DNA from 2 places in the Streptomyces sp. NPDC006711 genome. Region 1 is predicted to be linked to the other one. Evidence: riboswitches for the same ligand, from Rfam matches in the RefSeq annotation. Region 1 holds a riboswitch; the other holds the start of a gene.
The links. Region 1 has a riboswitch for cobalamin ahead of ACFYM2_RS16635 (cobalamin biosynthesis protein). Riboswitches for the same ligand answer to the same signal wherever they lie in the genome.
Positions count from the first base shown of each region.

Region 2: another riboswitch for cobalamin. It lies ahead of ACFYM2_RS20000 (ABC transporter substrate-binding protein); the one in region 1 lies ahead of ACFYM2_RS16635 (cobalamin biosynthesis protein).

Region 1 is NZ_JBIAGO010000007.1:60,167-65,741, forward strand. It holds gene ACFYM2_RS16610 (alpha/beta hydrolase) at 1-152, opposite strand, end outside; gene ACFYM2_RS16615 (class II aldolase/adducin family protein) at 258-911, opposite strand; gene ACFYM2_RS16620 (lysozyme) at 1,017-1,823, shown strand; gene ACFYM2_RS16625 (anion permease) at 1,977-3,269, shown strand; gene ACFYM2_RS16630 (hypothetical protein) at 3,303-3,524, shown strand; cobalamin riboswitch at 3,661-3,802, shown strand; gene ACFYM2_RS16635 (cobalamin biosynthesis protein) at 3,897-4,853, shown strand; gene ACFYM2_RS16640 (cobyric acid synthase) at 4,835-5,575, shown strand, end outside.
Region 2 is NZ_JBIAGO010000009.1:156,375-161,949, forward strand. It holds gene ACFYM2_RS19975 (cysteine synthase) at 1-155, opposite strand, end outside; gene ACFYM2_RS19980 (MoaD/ThiS family protein) at 157-435, opposite strand; gene ACFYM2_RS19985 (putative leader peptide) at 546-674, opposite strand; gene ACFYM2_RS19990 (ABC transporter ATP-binding protein) at 741-1,535, opposite strand; gene ACFYM2_RS19995 (FecCD family ABC transporter permease) at 1,532-2,560, opposite strand; gene ACFYM2_RS20000 (ABC transporter substrate-binding protein) at 2,619-3,593, opposite strand; cobalamin riboswitch at 3,631-3,778, opposite strand; gene ACFYM2_RS20005 (M67 family metallopeptidase) at 3,871-4,293, opposite strand; gene ACFYM2_RS20010 (amino acid permease) at 4,380-5,575, opposite strand, start outside.

The DNA of each region.
Region 1 (5,575 bases):
GCGTGCACGGTGAGGCGGCGGCCGGAGGGCAGCGGGCGGCCGGGCGGCGCCTTGAGGGCGGCGTCGCTTGCGAAGCGTCCGGCGACGACCGCTGCCGCGCCGACGCCGATGGCTGTGGTGACGGCCGCTGCCGTCTTCGTAGCGGGGCGCACCCGACCAGTCTCCGGGTCCGAGCGCCCCGGTGCCAGTGGGCGGGGCCCGCCGCAGCCGCCCGTCACCGGCTCAGCGCAACCCGGCCCGCCCGCGCCGGGCCCGCCTCAGGGCTGTCCGTAGCCGCCGAGCCGCCGGCCGGCCTCGTCGAGCTGGGCGGGGCTGAGCAGGGACGGAGCGTGCCCGGGCACCGCCGCGGCGGTGAGCCAGACCCGGCACATCCACTCCAGTTGGGCGGTGCGGTCGTAGGCCTGCGCGAGGCTGTCTCCGTACGTGAGGGTTCCGTGGTTGCGCAGGAGGCACCCGGTACGGCCCTCCAGTGCCTTCAGCGTGTGGCCGGCCAGTTCCTCACTTCCGTACAGCGCGTACGGGGCGACCCGGACGGGGCCGCCGAGGGCCGCCGCCATGTAGTGGATCAGCGGCAGTTCGGGCACCAGCGTGGAGACGGCGGTGGCGTGCACGGCGTGGGTGTGGACGACGGCACGGGCGTCGGTGCCGCAGTAGACGGCCAGGTGCATCGGGAGTTCGCTGGTGGGCTTGAGCGTGCCCCTGACCTGACGGCCGTCGAGGTCCACGGCGACGGTGTCGGCGGGCCCGAGGCGGTCGTAGGGGACGCCGGTCGGGGTGATGAGGACCAGTTCGCCGACGCGTACCGACACATTGCCCGAGGTGCCGACGACCAGGCCTTCGGCCGCGGTCCTGCGCGCGGTGTCGATCAGTTCGGCCCAGGCCCCGGCGATGGCCGCCTCGTCGTCGCTCATGCGGCTGATCCTGCCAGGGCGCGGGCGGCCGGGGTACGGGCCGGTGGGTGATCTTCCACTAGCCTCGCGGTGTTTTGTTCCCTACCTCGCGATTCGGGGGGATTCATGGCGCGCGAGCGTGGTCCGCTGGCCCGCAGGGCCCGGGCGCTGGGCGCCCCGCGCGGGTGGCTCGCGGCCCTGGTGCTCGGCTGTACGGCGCTCACGGCGCTGCCCGGCGCGCGGGCCGCCGGCAGACCGGCCGGCCACGACGTCTCCTCGCACCAGGGGGACGTCGACTGGGCGTCCGCGCGGAGCCGGGGTGCTTCTTTCGTGTACGTGAAGGCGACCGAGTCGACGTCGTACCGCAATCCCTCCTTCGGGCAGCAGTACGGCGGCGCGCTGCGGGCTGGGCTGCTCCGGGGGGCCTACCACTTCGCGGTGCCCGACCAGTCCTCCGGCCGCGCGCAGGCCGCCTTCTTCGTGACCAACGGCGGCGCCTGGCGGGACGACGGCCGGACCCTGCCGCCGGCCGTCGACCTGGAGCACAACCCGTACGGCAAGGACGCCAAGGACGCCAGAGCCGGCGACGACGCCAAGGGTTCCGGCGGCGACGCCTGTTACGGACTGACCCCGGCCGCCATGAGCACCTGGATCGCCGCGTTCAGCGACGAGGTGCGGCTGCGCACCGGCCGCCGGCCCGTGATCTACACGAGCACCGCGTGGTGGAACGCCTGCACCGGCCACAGCCGGGCCTTCGCCGGGGACCACCCGCTGTGGCTCGCCCGGTACGCCGCCACCCCGGGCGCGCTGCCGGCGGGCTGGTCGTACTGGACGTTCTGGCAGCACGCGAACGGGAGCGGAATCCTGCCGGGTGACCAGGATCTCTTCAACGGGACTCCCGAGCAGCTGAAACGGTTCGCGGCCGGGCGCTGAAGCGGTTCGCGCCCGGCGACGAACCGGCCCCGGCGGCCCCGGCGGGCACCGGAACCGGCCATGGACACCACTGCGCCCGTCCCAGTTCACCTTCCGTTCATTCAGGTTACTTACGTTCGTCCCGCCACTGACGTCGAACGATTGCCTGGGTAAATGGAACACATCACGCTGCTGCTCGCGATTGTGATCGTGACAGCTCTAGTGTTCGATTTCACGAACGGTTTCCACGACACCGCCAACGCGATGGCCACCACCATCTCGACCGGCGCCCTGAAGCCCAAGACGGCGGTCGCCATGTCCGCCGCGCTCAACCTGGTCGGCGCGTTCCTGTCGGTGGAGGTCGCCAAGACGATCTCCGGCGGGATCATCGACGAAAAGGGAATCCGCACCGAGGTCATCTTCGCGGCCCTGGTCGGCGCCATCCTGTGGAACCTGCTGACCTGGCTGCTCGGGCTGCCCTCCAGCTCGTCGCACGCCCTGTTCGGCGGCCTCATCGGCGCCGCGGTCATGTCGGCCGGCTGGTCCTCGGTCCACGGCTCCACCGTCGTCACCAAGGTGCTGCTGCCCGCCGTCGCCGCCCCGGTCGTCGCCGGCATCGCCGCGATGCTGGCCACCAGGCTCACCTACCGGCTCAACCGGAACACCGACGAGAAGGCCACCGCCAAGGGTTACCGCGTGGGCCAGATCGCCTCGGCCGGTCTCGTCTCGCTCGCCCACGGCACCAACGACGCCCAGAAGACGATGGGCATCATCACCCTCGCCCTGGTCACCGGCGGCGTGCTGCACCCGGGCGCCAACCCCCCGCTGTGGGTCATCGTCTCGGCGGGCCTGGCCATCGCCCTTGGCACCTACCTCGGCGGCTGGCGCATCATCCGCACCCTGGGCAAGGGCCTGACCGAGCTGCGCCCGCCGCAGGGCTTCGCCGCCCAGACCGGCGCCGCCACCGTTATCCTGGCCTCCTCGCACATCGGCTTCTCGCTCTCCACCACCCAGGTCTGCTCCGGCTCGGTCATGGGCGCGGGCCTCGGCCGCAAGGGCGGTGTGGTCCGCTGGTCCACCGCGACCCGGATGGCCGTCGCCTGGATCCTGACGCTCCCGGCCGCCGCCGTCGTCGGAGCGGGCGCGGAGTTCCTGACCCAGCAGGGCCCCTGGGGCATCGCCGCCGTCGCCGTCCTCCTGATCGCCGGCTCGGGCATCATCTGGAAGCTCTCGCGCCGCCGGCCGGTCGGCCACGACGACGTCACCGCCGACGTCACCGCCGACAAGACCGCTCCGGCCGACGCAGAGCCCGCCGGTGTCATCACCACCGCGATCGCCGCCGTCTCCCCGCCGCCCACCGGCGTCCTGCTCTCCGCCGCCGACCTCGCGGTCGGCGACCTCAGGGCCACGATCCAGGCCCCGGCCCCGGTGGCCCCCGCCGACCCGCCCACCCCGGCCGCGGTCTGACCGGCACCGACCAGGTACAGGTAAGGAATCCTCATGCACATCGACTGGGCGGCCCTCGGCTCCGTCTTCGGCGTCAGCCTCGCGGTGACCGTCGGCCTGGTGGGCCTGTTCACCCTCGGCGTCGTCGGCCTCGCCAAGCGGGAGGCCGCGACCTCGGGATCCGGCAACGTGCTGGTGGCCCGCACCACCGCGTACGCCTGCTTCGCGCTCTGCGCTGCGGCCGTGGCGTACGGGATCCATCTGATCGTCGCCTGACCCGGCGCCCGGGGCCCCACGGGGCACTTCCCGGCGCCGCGCGCACCCCGCGAACCGCCCTTCGGCCCCCGGCCGGAGGGCGCTCGCGTGTGCGCCGGGACACGCTCTCGCGCCGCAGGTCAACGGCAAGTTGACGGCTGTTCTCGGACCGTGGTGGACTGCACCGGCCAGCTACGGCGGCAGGAGAGGAAGCCGGTGCGAATCCGGCGCGGTCCCGCCACTGTCACCGGGGAGCGATCCCCGCGAGCCAGGAACTCTCACCGCCGGTCACGTCGAACCAGGGCGCGGACACCCTGAGTGAGGACACACCGCCATGCGCGCCTGCCCACCGAGACTTTCCGGCCCCTTCCGCGACGCCCCGGCGCGCTGAGCATGCGGGCCGATCGCACCTTCGCCCACGGCGTCACCGCCGGTCTCGTCGCCGACCTCCTGCTCGGCGACCCGCGCCGGGGCCATCCGGTCGCCGCGTTCGGCCGGGCCTCGGCCGCCGTGGAGCGCGCGCTGTGGCGCGACCACCGGGGCCGGGGCGCGCTGCACACCCTGATCTGCGCGGGCGGCGCCACCGCTGGCGCGGCCCTCCTCTCCCGTGCCCTGCGCGGCCGCCCCCGCGCGAGCCTGGCCCTGACCGCCGCCGCCACCTGGACCGTGGTCGGCGGCACCTCGCTCGGCCGCGAGGCCCGGGCCATCGGGGGTGCGCTCGCCGCCGGCGACCTGGCGGCGGCCCGCGAGCGCCTGCCGCATCTGTGCGGCCGCGACCCGCGGTCCCTGGACGCCGACGGCGTCGCGCGGGCGGTGGTCGAGTCGGTCGCCGAGAACACCTCCGACGCCGTCGTCGGGGCCCTGGTGTGGGGCGCGCTCGCGGGCGTGCCCGGTCTCGTGGGTTTCCGGGCGGTCAACACGCTGGACGCGATGGTCGGGCACAAGTCGGATAAGTACCGCAAATATGGCTGGGCTTCGGCACGCCTCGACGACGTGGCGGGCTGGCCGGGTGCCCGGCTCACCGCCGTCCTCGCGGCGCTCGCGGGCCCCGACCCCCGGGGCGCGGTACGGGCCTGGCGCGCCGACGCGGGCCGCCACCCCAGCCCCAACGCGGGCCCGGTCGAGGCCGCGTTCGCCGGCGCGCTCGGCGTGCGGCTCGGCGGCACGCTCTCCTACGCGGGGCGCATGGAGCATCGGCCGGTCCTGAACGCGCCGGGCCGGGCCGTCACCGTCGCGGACATCGAACGGGCCGTACGGCTCTCGCGCCGGGTCAGCTGGCTGACGCTGGCCGCCGCCGTGGCGACGAGGGCCGCTGTGAGGAAGGGACGTACATGGGTGGCGGGCTGCTGATCGCGGGCACGACATCGGACGCGGGCAAGAGCGTCGTGACGGCCGGGATCTGCCGGTGGCTGGTGCGCCGGGGCGTCAAGGTCGCGCCGTTCAAGGGCCAGAACATGTCGCTGAACTCGTTCGTCACGCGTGAGGGCGCGGAGATCGGCCGGGCCCAGGCGATGCAGGCACAGGCCGCCCGGGTGGAGCCGAGCGCGCTGATGAATCCGGTGCTGCTCAAGCCCGGCAGCGACCGCTCGAGCCAGGTCGTCCTGATGGGCAGGCCCGTCGGCGAGCTGAGCGCCCGCGGGTTCTTCGGGTCCCCGGGCCCCGCGTCCGCCACCGCGCCGCACCGGGGCGGCCGCGAGGCGCTGCTCGGCACCGTACTGGACTGCCTGGCCGAGCTGCGGGCCACGTATGACGCCGTGATCTGCGAAGGCGCGGGCAGTCCGGCCGAGATCAACCTGCGGCGCACCGACATCGTCAACATGGGCATCGCGCGGGCCGCCCGGCTGCCGGTCGTGGTGGTCGGCGACATCGACCGGGGCGGCGTCTTCGCCTCGTTCTTCGGCACGACGGCGCTCCTGAGCCCCGAGGACCAGGCGCTGGTCGCCGGCTACGTCGTCAACAAGTTCCGGGGCGATGTGACGCTGCTTGAGCCCGGCATCGAAATGCTGCGCGGCCTCACCGGACGCCACACCTACGGGATCCTGCCCTACGCCCACGGCCTCGGCATCGACGAG
Region 2 (5,575 bases), on a different contig from region 1:
TCGACCATGTGGAGGGCCGGCCGGTCCTTGATGGAGCCGGTCGGGTTGCGGTCCTCCAGCTTGGCCCAGATCCGTACGTCCGCCGAGGGGGAGAGCCGGGGCAGGCGGACCAGGGGGGTGTTGCCAACCGCGGCGAGCGGGGAGTCGTAGCGCATGTCAGACGCGGCCGCCCGCGACTGCGGGCAGGATCGTGACGTTGTCGCTGTCGGACAGCTTGGTGTCGATGCCGTCGAGGAAGCGGACGTCCTCGTCGTTGAGGTACACGTTCACGAAGCGGCGCAGTTTGTCGCCGTCCACGATGCGCTCGCGGATGCCGGTGTGCCGGGTTTCGAGGTCGCCCAGCAGCTCGGCGAGGGTGGCGCCGCTGCCCTCGACGGCCTTGGCGCCGTCGGTGTAGGTGCGGAGGATGGTCGGGATGCGGACCTCGATGGCCATGGCGTGGGCTCCTGATCGGAAGATGTGAGGCGTGGGCGCGGCTCGGGCTCGGGTCCGCGCGCCGCACGCCCGGGGGCGTGCGGTGGTGCGTTGGTGCGGGGCGCGCGGCGTCAGACGGCGGCTGCGCGGGCCGTACAGATCGCGCTGGCGAGACGGCACAGGTCGACGTGCAGCCGCGCCACGAGCAGCAGGGCGGGGCCGCTGCTCGGCGTCTTGTCGCTCACGTCGTTCGAAACCATGGGGTCATCGTATAGATTCCCGGTCCGCTTCCCGGAATGTGATCTCGCATCCTGGACGCATCCCGCTCAGGATGTGGTCACCCTCCTGGTGGGCGGCAGGTAGACGACGGTGGGCGCCCCGGTGGTGGGGTGTACGCCGACGTCGGCTTCGACCCCGTACACCTCGCGCAGCAGATCCGGAGTCAGTACGTCCGCGGGCGCTCCCGCCGCGACGATCCGGCCGTCCGCCAGGACGCAGAGGCGGTCGCAGTACTGCGCGGCCAGGTTCAGATCGTGCAGGGCGAGCAGGTTGACGGTGCCCAACTCCCTTACCAGGGAGAGCACTTCGAGCTGGTAGCGGATGTCGAGATGGTTGGTCGGCTCGTCCAGGACGATGAGGTCAGGCTGCTGTACGAGGGCGCGGGCGACCAGGGCGCGCCGGCGTTCACCGCCGGACAGGGACGGGAAGGGGCGGGCGGCGAGGTTCGCGATGCCGAGGCGTGCCAGCGCGTCGCGTACGAGGGCGTCGTCGGCGGCGGTGTCGGCCTCCCAGAAGCGGTGGTGCGGGGAGCAGCCCATGGCGACGATCTCCCGCACGCTCAGTTCGATGCCGCCGGCGTCGGCGTCCTGCGGGACGGTCGCGAGCCGGCGGGCGCGGGCCCTGGCCGGCAGGGCGTGCAGGTCGGCGCCGTCGAGCAGGACGCGGCCCGAGGTGGGGCGCAGGGTGGCGTAGACGCAGCGCAGCAGTGTGGTCTTGCCGCTGCCGTTGGGCCCGACCAGGCCGACGGTCTCGCCGTCGGCGGCGTGCAGGGTGATGTCGTGCAGCAGGGCGCGGCCCTGGGGGGTGGTGTACGAGAGCGATTGGGCGCGCAGCGTGGTCATGCGGGGCCGCCTTCCGCGCGGGCGCCGTGTCCGCGCAGCATCCACAGGAAGAAGGGGCCGCCGGTGAGCGCGGTGAGGACGCCGACGGGGATGTCCTGGGGCGCGGCGACCGTGCGGGCCGCCAGGTCGGCCAGGACGAGGAAGGCGGCGCCGCCCAGGGCCGCGACGGGCAGCAGGGCGCGGTGGGCGGCGCCGACGGCCATGCGGGCGGCGTGCGGCACCATCAGGCCGACGAAGCCGATCGACCCGGTGTACGCGACGAGGACGCCGGTGAGCAGCGATGCCAGCACGAAGGCGGCCGCGCGGAAGCGCCCGGTGTCGAGGCCGAGCACGGTGGCGCCCTCCTCGCCGACGAGCAGCAGGTCCAGCGGGCGGGCCAGGGCGATCAGGAGCAGGGTGCCCGCGGCGAGGGCGAGCGCGGGCAGAGCGAGCATGTCCCAGCGGGCGCCGCCGAGTCCGCCGAGTGTCCAGTGCAGGACTTCCGTGACGTGTTCGGCGCTGGCCGATGTGACCAGGATCAGGCTGGTGAGCGCGGACAGGACGTAGGAGACGGCGACCCCGGCCAGCACCAGGCGCCCGCCCGCCAGGGAGCCGGCGCGCCGGGCGAGCGCGTAGACGAGGACGAGGGCGGTGAGGGCTCCGGCGAAGGCGGCGGCGGGCAGGGCGACGGTGGTGGCCACCCCGGCGCCGGCCCCGAGGACGATCACGGCGACGGCCCCCGCGGAGGCTCCGCTGGAGACGCCCAGCAGGAAGGGATCGGCGAGCGGATTGCGCACGAGGGCCTGGAGGGTGGTGCCGATGACGGCGAGACCGGCGCCGGTGACCGCGCCGAGCACGACCCGGGGGGCTCTGACGTCCAGCACGATGGTGCGGTAGGGGCCGGGTTCGGCGGCGCCGGTGACGATGGCCCACACCTCGCCCGCCGGTATCCGTACCGAGCCGAGCGCGAGCCCGGCGGTGGCGCCGGCCAGGAGCACGAGGGTCAGGCCGCCGAGCAGCGCGAGGTAGCGCCGGCGGGGGGTCACCGGCGGGCTCCTTCTCGACCGGCGGGACGGGGCTGCGGGCCCGCGTGGTGGCGCCCCCTCATGCTCCCGCCCCGAGCTGCGCGGCCAGCTTGGCCACCGCGTCCGGGGCCCGTACGCCCGTCACCATGTCGGACAGCGCGAGGACCGCGAAGCTGTTGTTCTTGACGGCGGGCACCGAGGCGAGCGCCGGGTCGTCGCGCAGGCGCTTCTTCTTGGCCTCCACGCTCGTGCCGCCGTAGTCCAGGATGAGGATGGTCTTCGGGGCGCGGGCCACCACGTCCTCCCAGCTCGCGTCGCCGAAGGAGGCCGTCTTCAGGTCGTCGGCGAAGATGTTGCGTCCGCCCGCCCGCGTCACGATGTCGTTGCCGATGCCCTTGCCGCCGGCCGTGAACGCCGTCTTGTCGCCGCTGTCGTAGACGAACACCGGCACCGGCTCCCGGCCCGAAAGCGCCGTCCGGGTACGCTCGTTGGCCTCCTGGGCCGAGCGTATCCACGTCTGGGCCCGCTCGGGCACCCCGAAGGTGCGGCCGACCTCGGTGACCTCCTCGTACACGTCGTCCATCGTGGTCGCGTCGGCGCGGGGGCAGTTCTCCACGTTGAGGCGGGACTTGATGCCGCTCTTGGCGAGGGCTTCGCGGCTTCGGCCCTCGCCCGCGGCGAAGGCCGAGGCGTAACCGCCGTAGACGTAGTCGGGGCCGGCGGCCAGGAGCTTTTCGTAGGAGGGGTACTCGGCGGCCAGGACCGGGACCGAGCGGTAGGCCGCCTCGTACTTCGGCAGTACCTTGTCGTCCAAGTAGGCCGTCCCGGCAAGGGACTTGGCGAGGCCGAGCTCCAGCATCACCTCGGTGGCGTGCTGGTTCATCGTGACGGCCCGCTTGGGAGGCGCGGTGAACGTGGTGCGCACGCCGCAGTTGGTGACGGTGTACGGGAAGCCGGGGGCCGTAGCGCCCGTGGCCTCGGGCTGCGGCCGCGTCGTGCACGCGGCGAGCGGGAACAGCAGGGCGGCGGCGAGTGCCGCGCGGCGCCAGAGCATGGCTGCGCTCCTCCAAGGGGATTTCCACGTCCCCTGTCGATGGGAGAAGGCGGCAGGTCAGTTCCTGGCTTCCGGCTCCGAGGGGGGTCCCCCGGGGCCGGTCACAGTGGCGGGACCGTGCCGGATTCGCACCGGCTTCCTGGGTCCTGCCGCCCGATGATCAAAATTTCGTACGGACAGTATGCGCGAATTTCGATATGCGCGAATTTCGATCGGTACGCGCCATCCGTCACGGCGCCCGGGGGTGACTCAGTAGGCCTGGCTCAGTGGGCCTGGCTCAGTAGGCCTCGACGACCTTGACGTCTTCCTCCGTGATCACACCGTCCACGATGCGGTACGAGCGGAACTGGAACTCGCCCGCGCCGTCGGTGTCCGCAGTGGACACCAGGACGTAGTGCGCGCCGGGCTCGTTGGCGTAGGACACGTCGGTGCGCGAGGGGTAGGCCTCGGTCGCGGTGTGGGAGTGGTAGACGATCACCGGCTCCTCGTCGCGGTCGTCCATCTCGCGGTAGAGCTTGAGGAGGTCCTGCGAGTCGAACTCGTAGAACGTGGGCGAGCGGGCCGCGTTCAGCATGGGGATGAAGCGCTCGGGGCGGCCGGTGCCGGCCGGGCCCGCGACCACACCGCACGCCTCGTCGGGGTGGTCGGCGCGGGCGTGCGCGACGAGCTGGTCGTACAGGGCCTGGGTGAGGGTCAGCATGTCGGCAAGGATAAGCAAAGGGGCCGCCGCGTATCGAGTGGCGATACGCGGCGGCCCACATGGTGAGAACGTGCCGGTCAGCGGGGTCAGACGCGCTTGGCGAACGCCTTGTTCTCGGGGTTCTTGGCCTTGAGGACCAGGTAGGAGACGCCCAGGATCAGGGCCCACAGCGGCGCGCAGTACAGCGAGACGCGGGAGTCCTTGTCGATGCCCATCATGACGATGACCATGCCGATGAAGAGCAGCGCGAACCAGCTGGTCCACGGGGCTCCGGGGGCGCGGAAGGTGGACTGCGGCAGTTCGCCGCGGTCGGACTTGGCGCGGTAGCGGATCTGGCAGACCAGGATCATGATCCAGGCCCACATGCCGGAGATCGTGGCGAAGGAGACGACGTAGTCGAAGGCCTTGCCGGGCGCGACGTAGTTGATCCAGACACCGACCAGCATGAGCCCGGCGGAGACCGAGGTGCCCACCAGCGGGGTGCCGCTCCTGGTGAGCTTGGTGAAGACCTTGGGGCCCTGGCCGTTGAGCGCGAGGTCGCGCAGCATGCGGCCGGTGGAGTACATGCCGGAGTTGCAGGAGGAGAGCGCGGCGGTCAGCACGACGAAGTTGACGATGCCCGCGCCGACGCCGAGGCCCATCTTCTGGAACGCGGCGACGAAGGGACTCACGCCGGGCTGGAACTCGTGCCACGGGACGACCGAGAGGATCATGATCAGGGCGCCGATGTAGAAGACGGCGATGCGCCACGGCACGGTGTTGATGGCCTTGGGCAGCGTCTTCTCGGGGTCCTTGGACTCGCCCGCGGTCACGCCGACCAGCTCGACGGCGAGGAAGGCGAACATCACGATCTGGAGCGTCATCAGCGTGCCGCCGATGCCCTTGGGGAAGAACCCGTGGTCGTTCCAGAGGTTGGCGACGGTGGCGGTGTCCGCGGCGTCGGAGAAGCCGACGGTGAGGATGCCGGCGCAGATCAGGATCATGCCGACGATGGCGGTCACCTTGACCATCGAGAACCAGAACTCCAGCTCGCCGAAGAGCTTCACGGAGATGAGGTTCACGGCGTACAGGATGAGCGTGAAGATCAGGGCGTAGGCCCATTGCGGGATGCTCTTGTGCGTCCAGAAGGACATGTACTGGGCGGCCGCGGTCACTTCGGTGATGCCGGTGACGACCCAGAAGAGCCAGTACGTCCAGCCCGTCACATAGCCCCAGAACGGGCCGATGAACTCGCGGGCGTACTCCGAGAAGGAGCCCGACACCGGGCGGTACATGAGCAGCT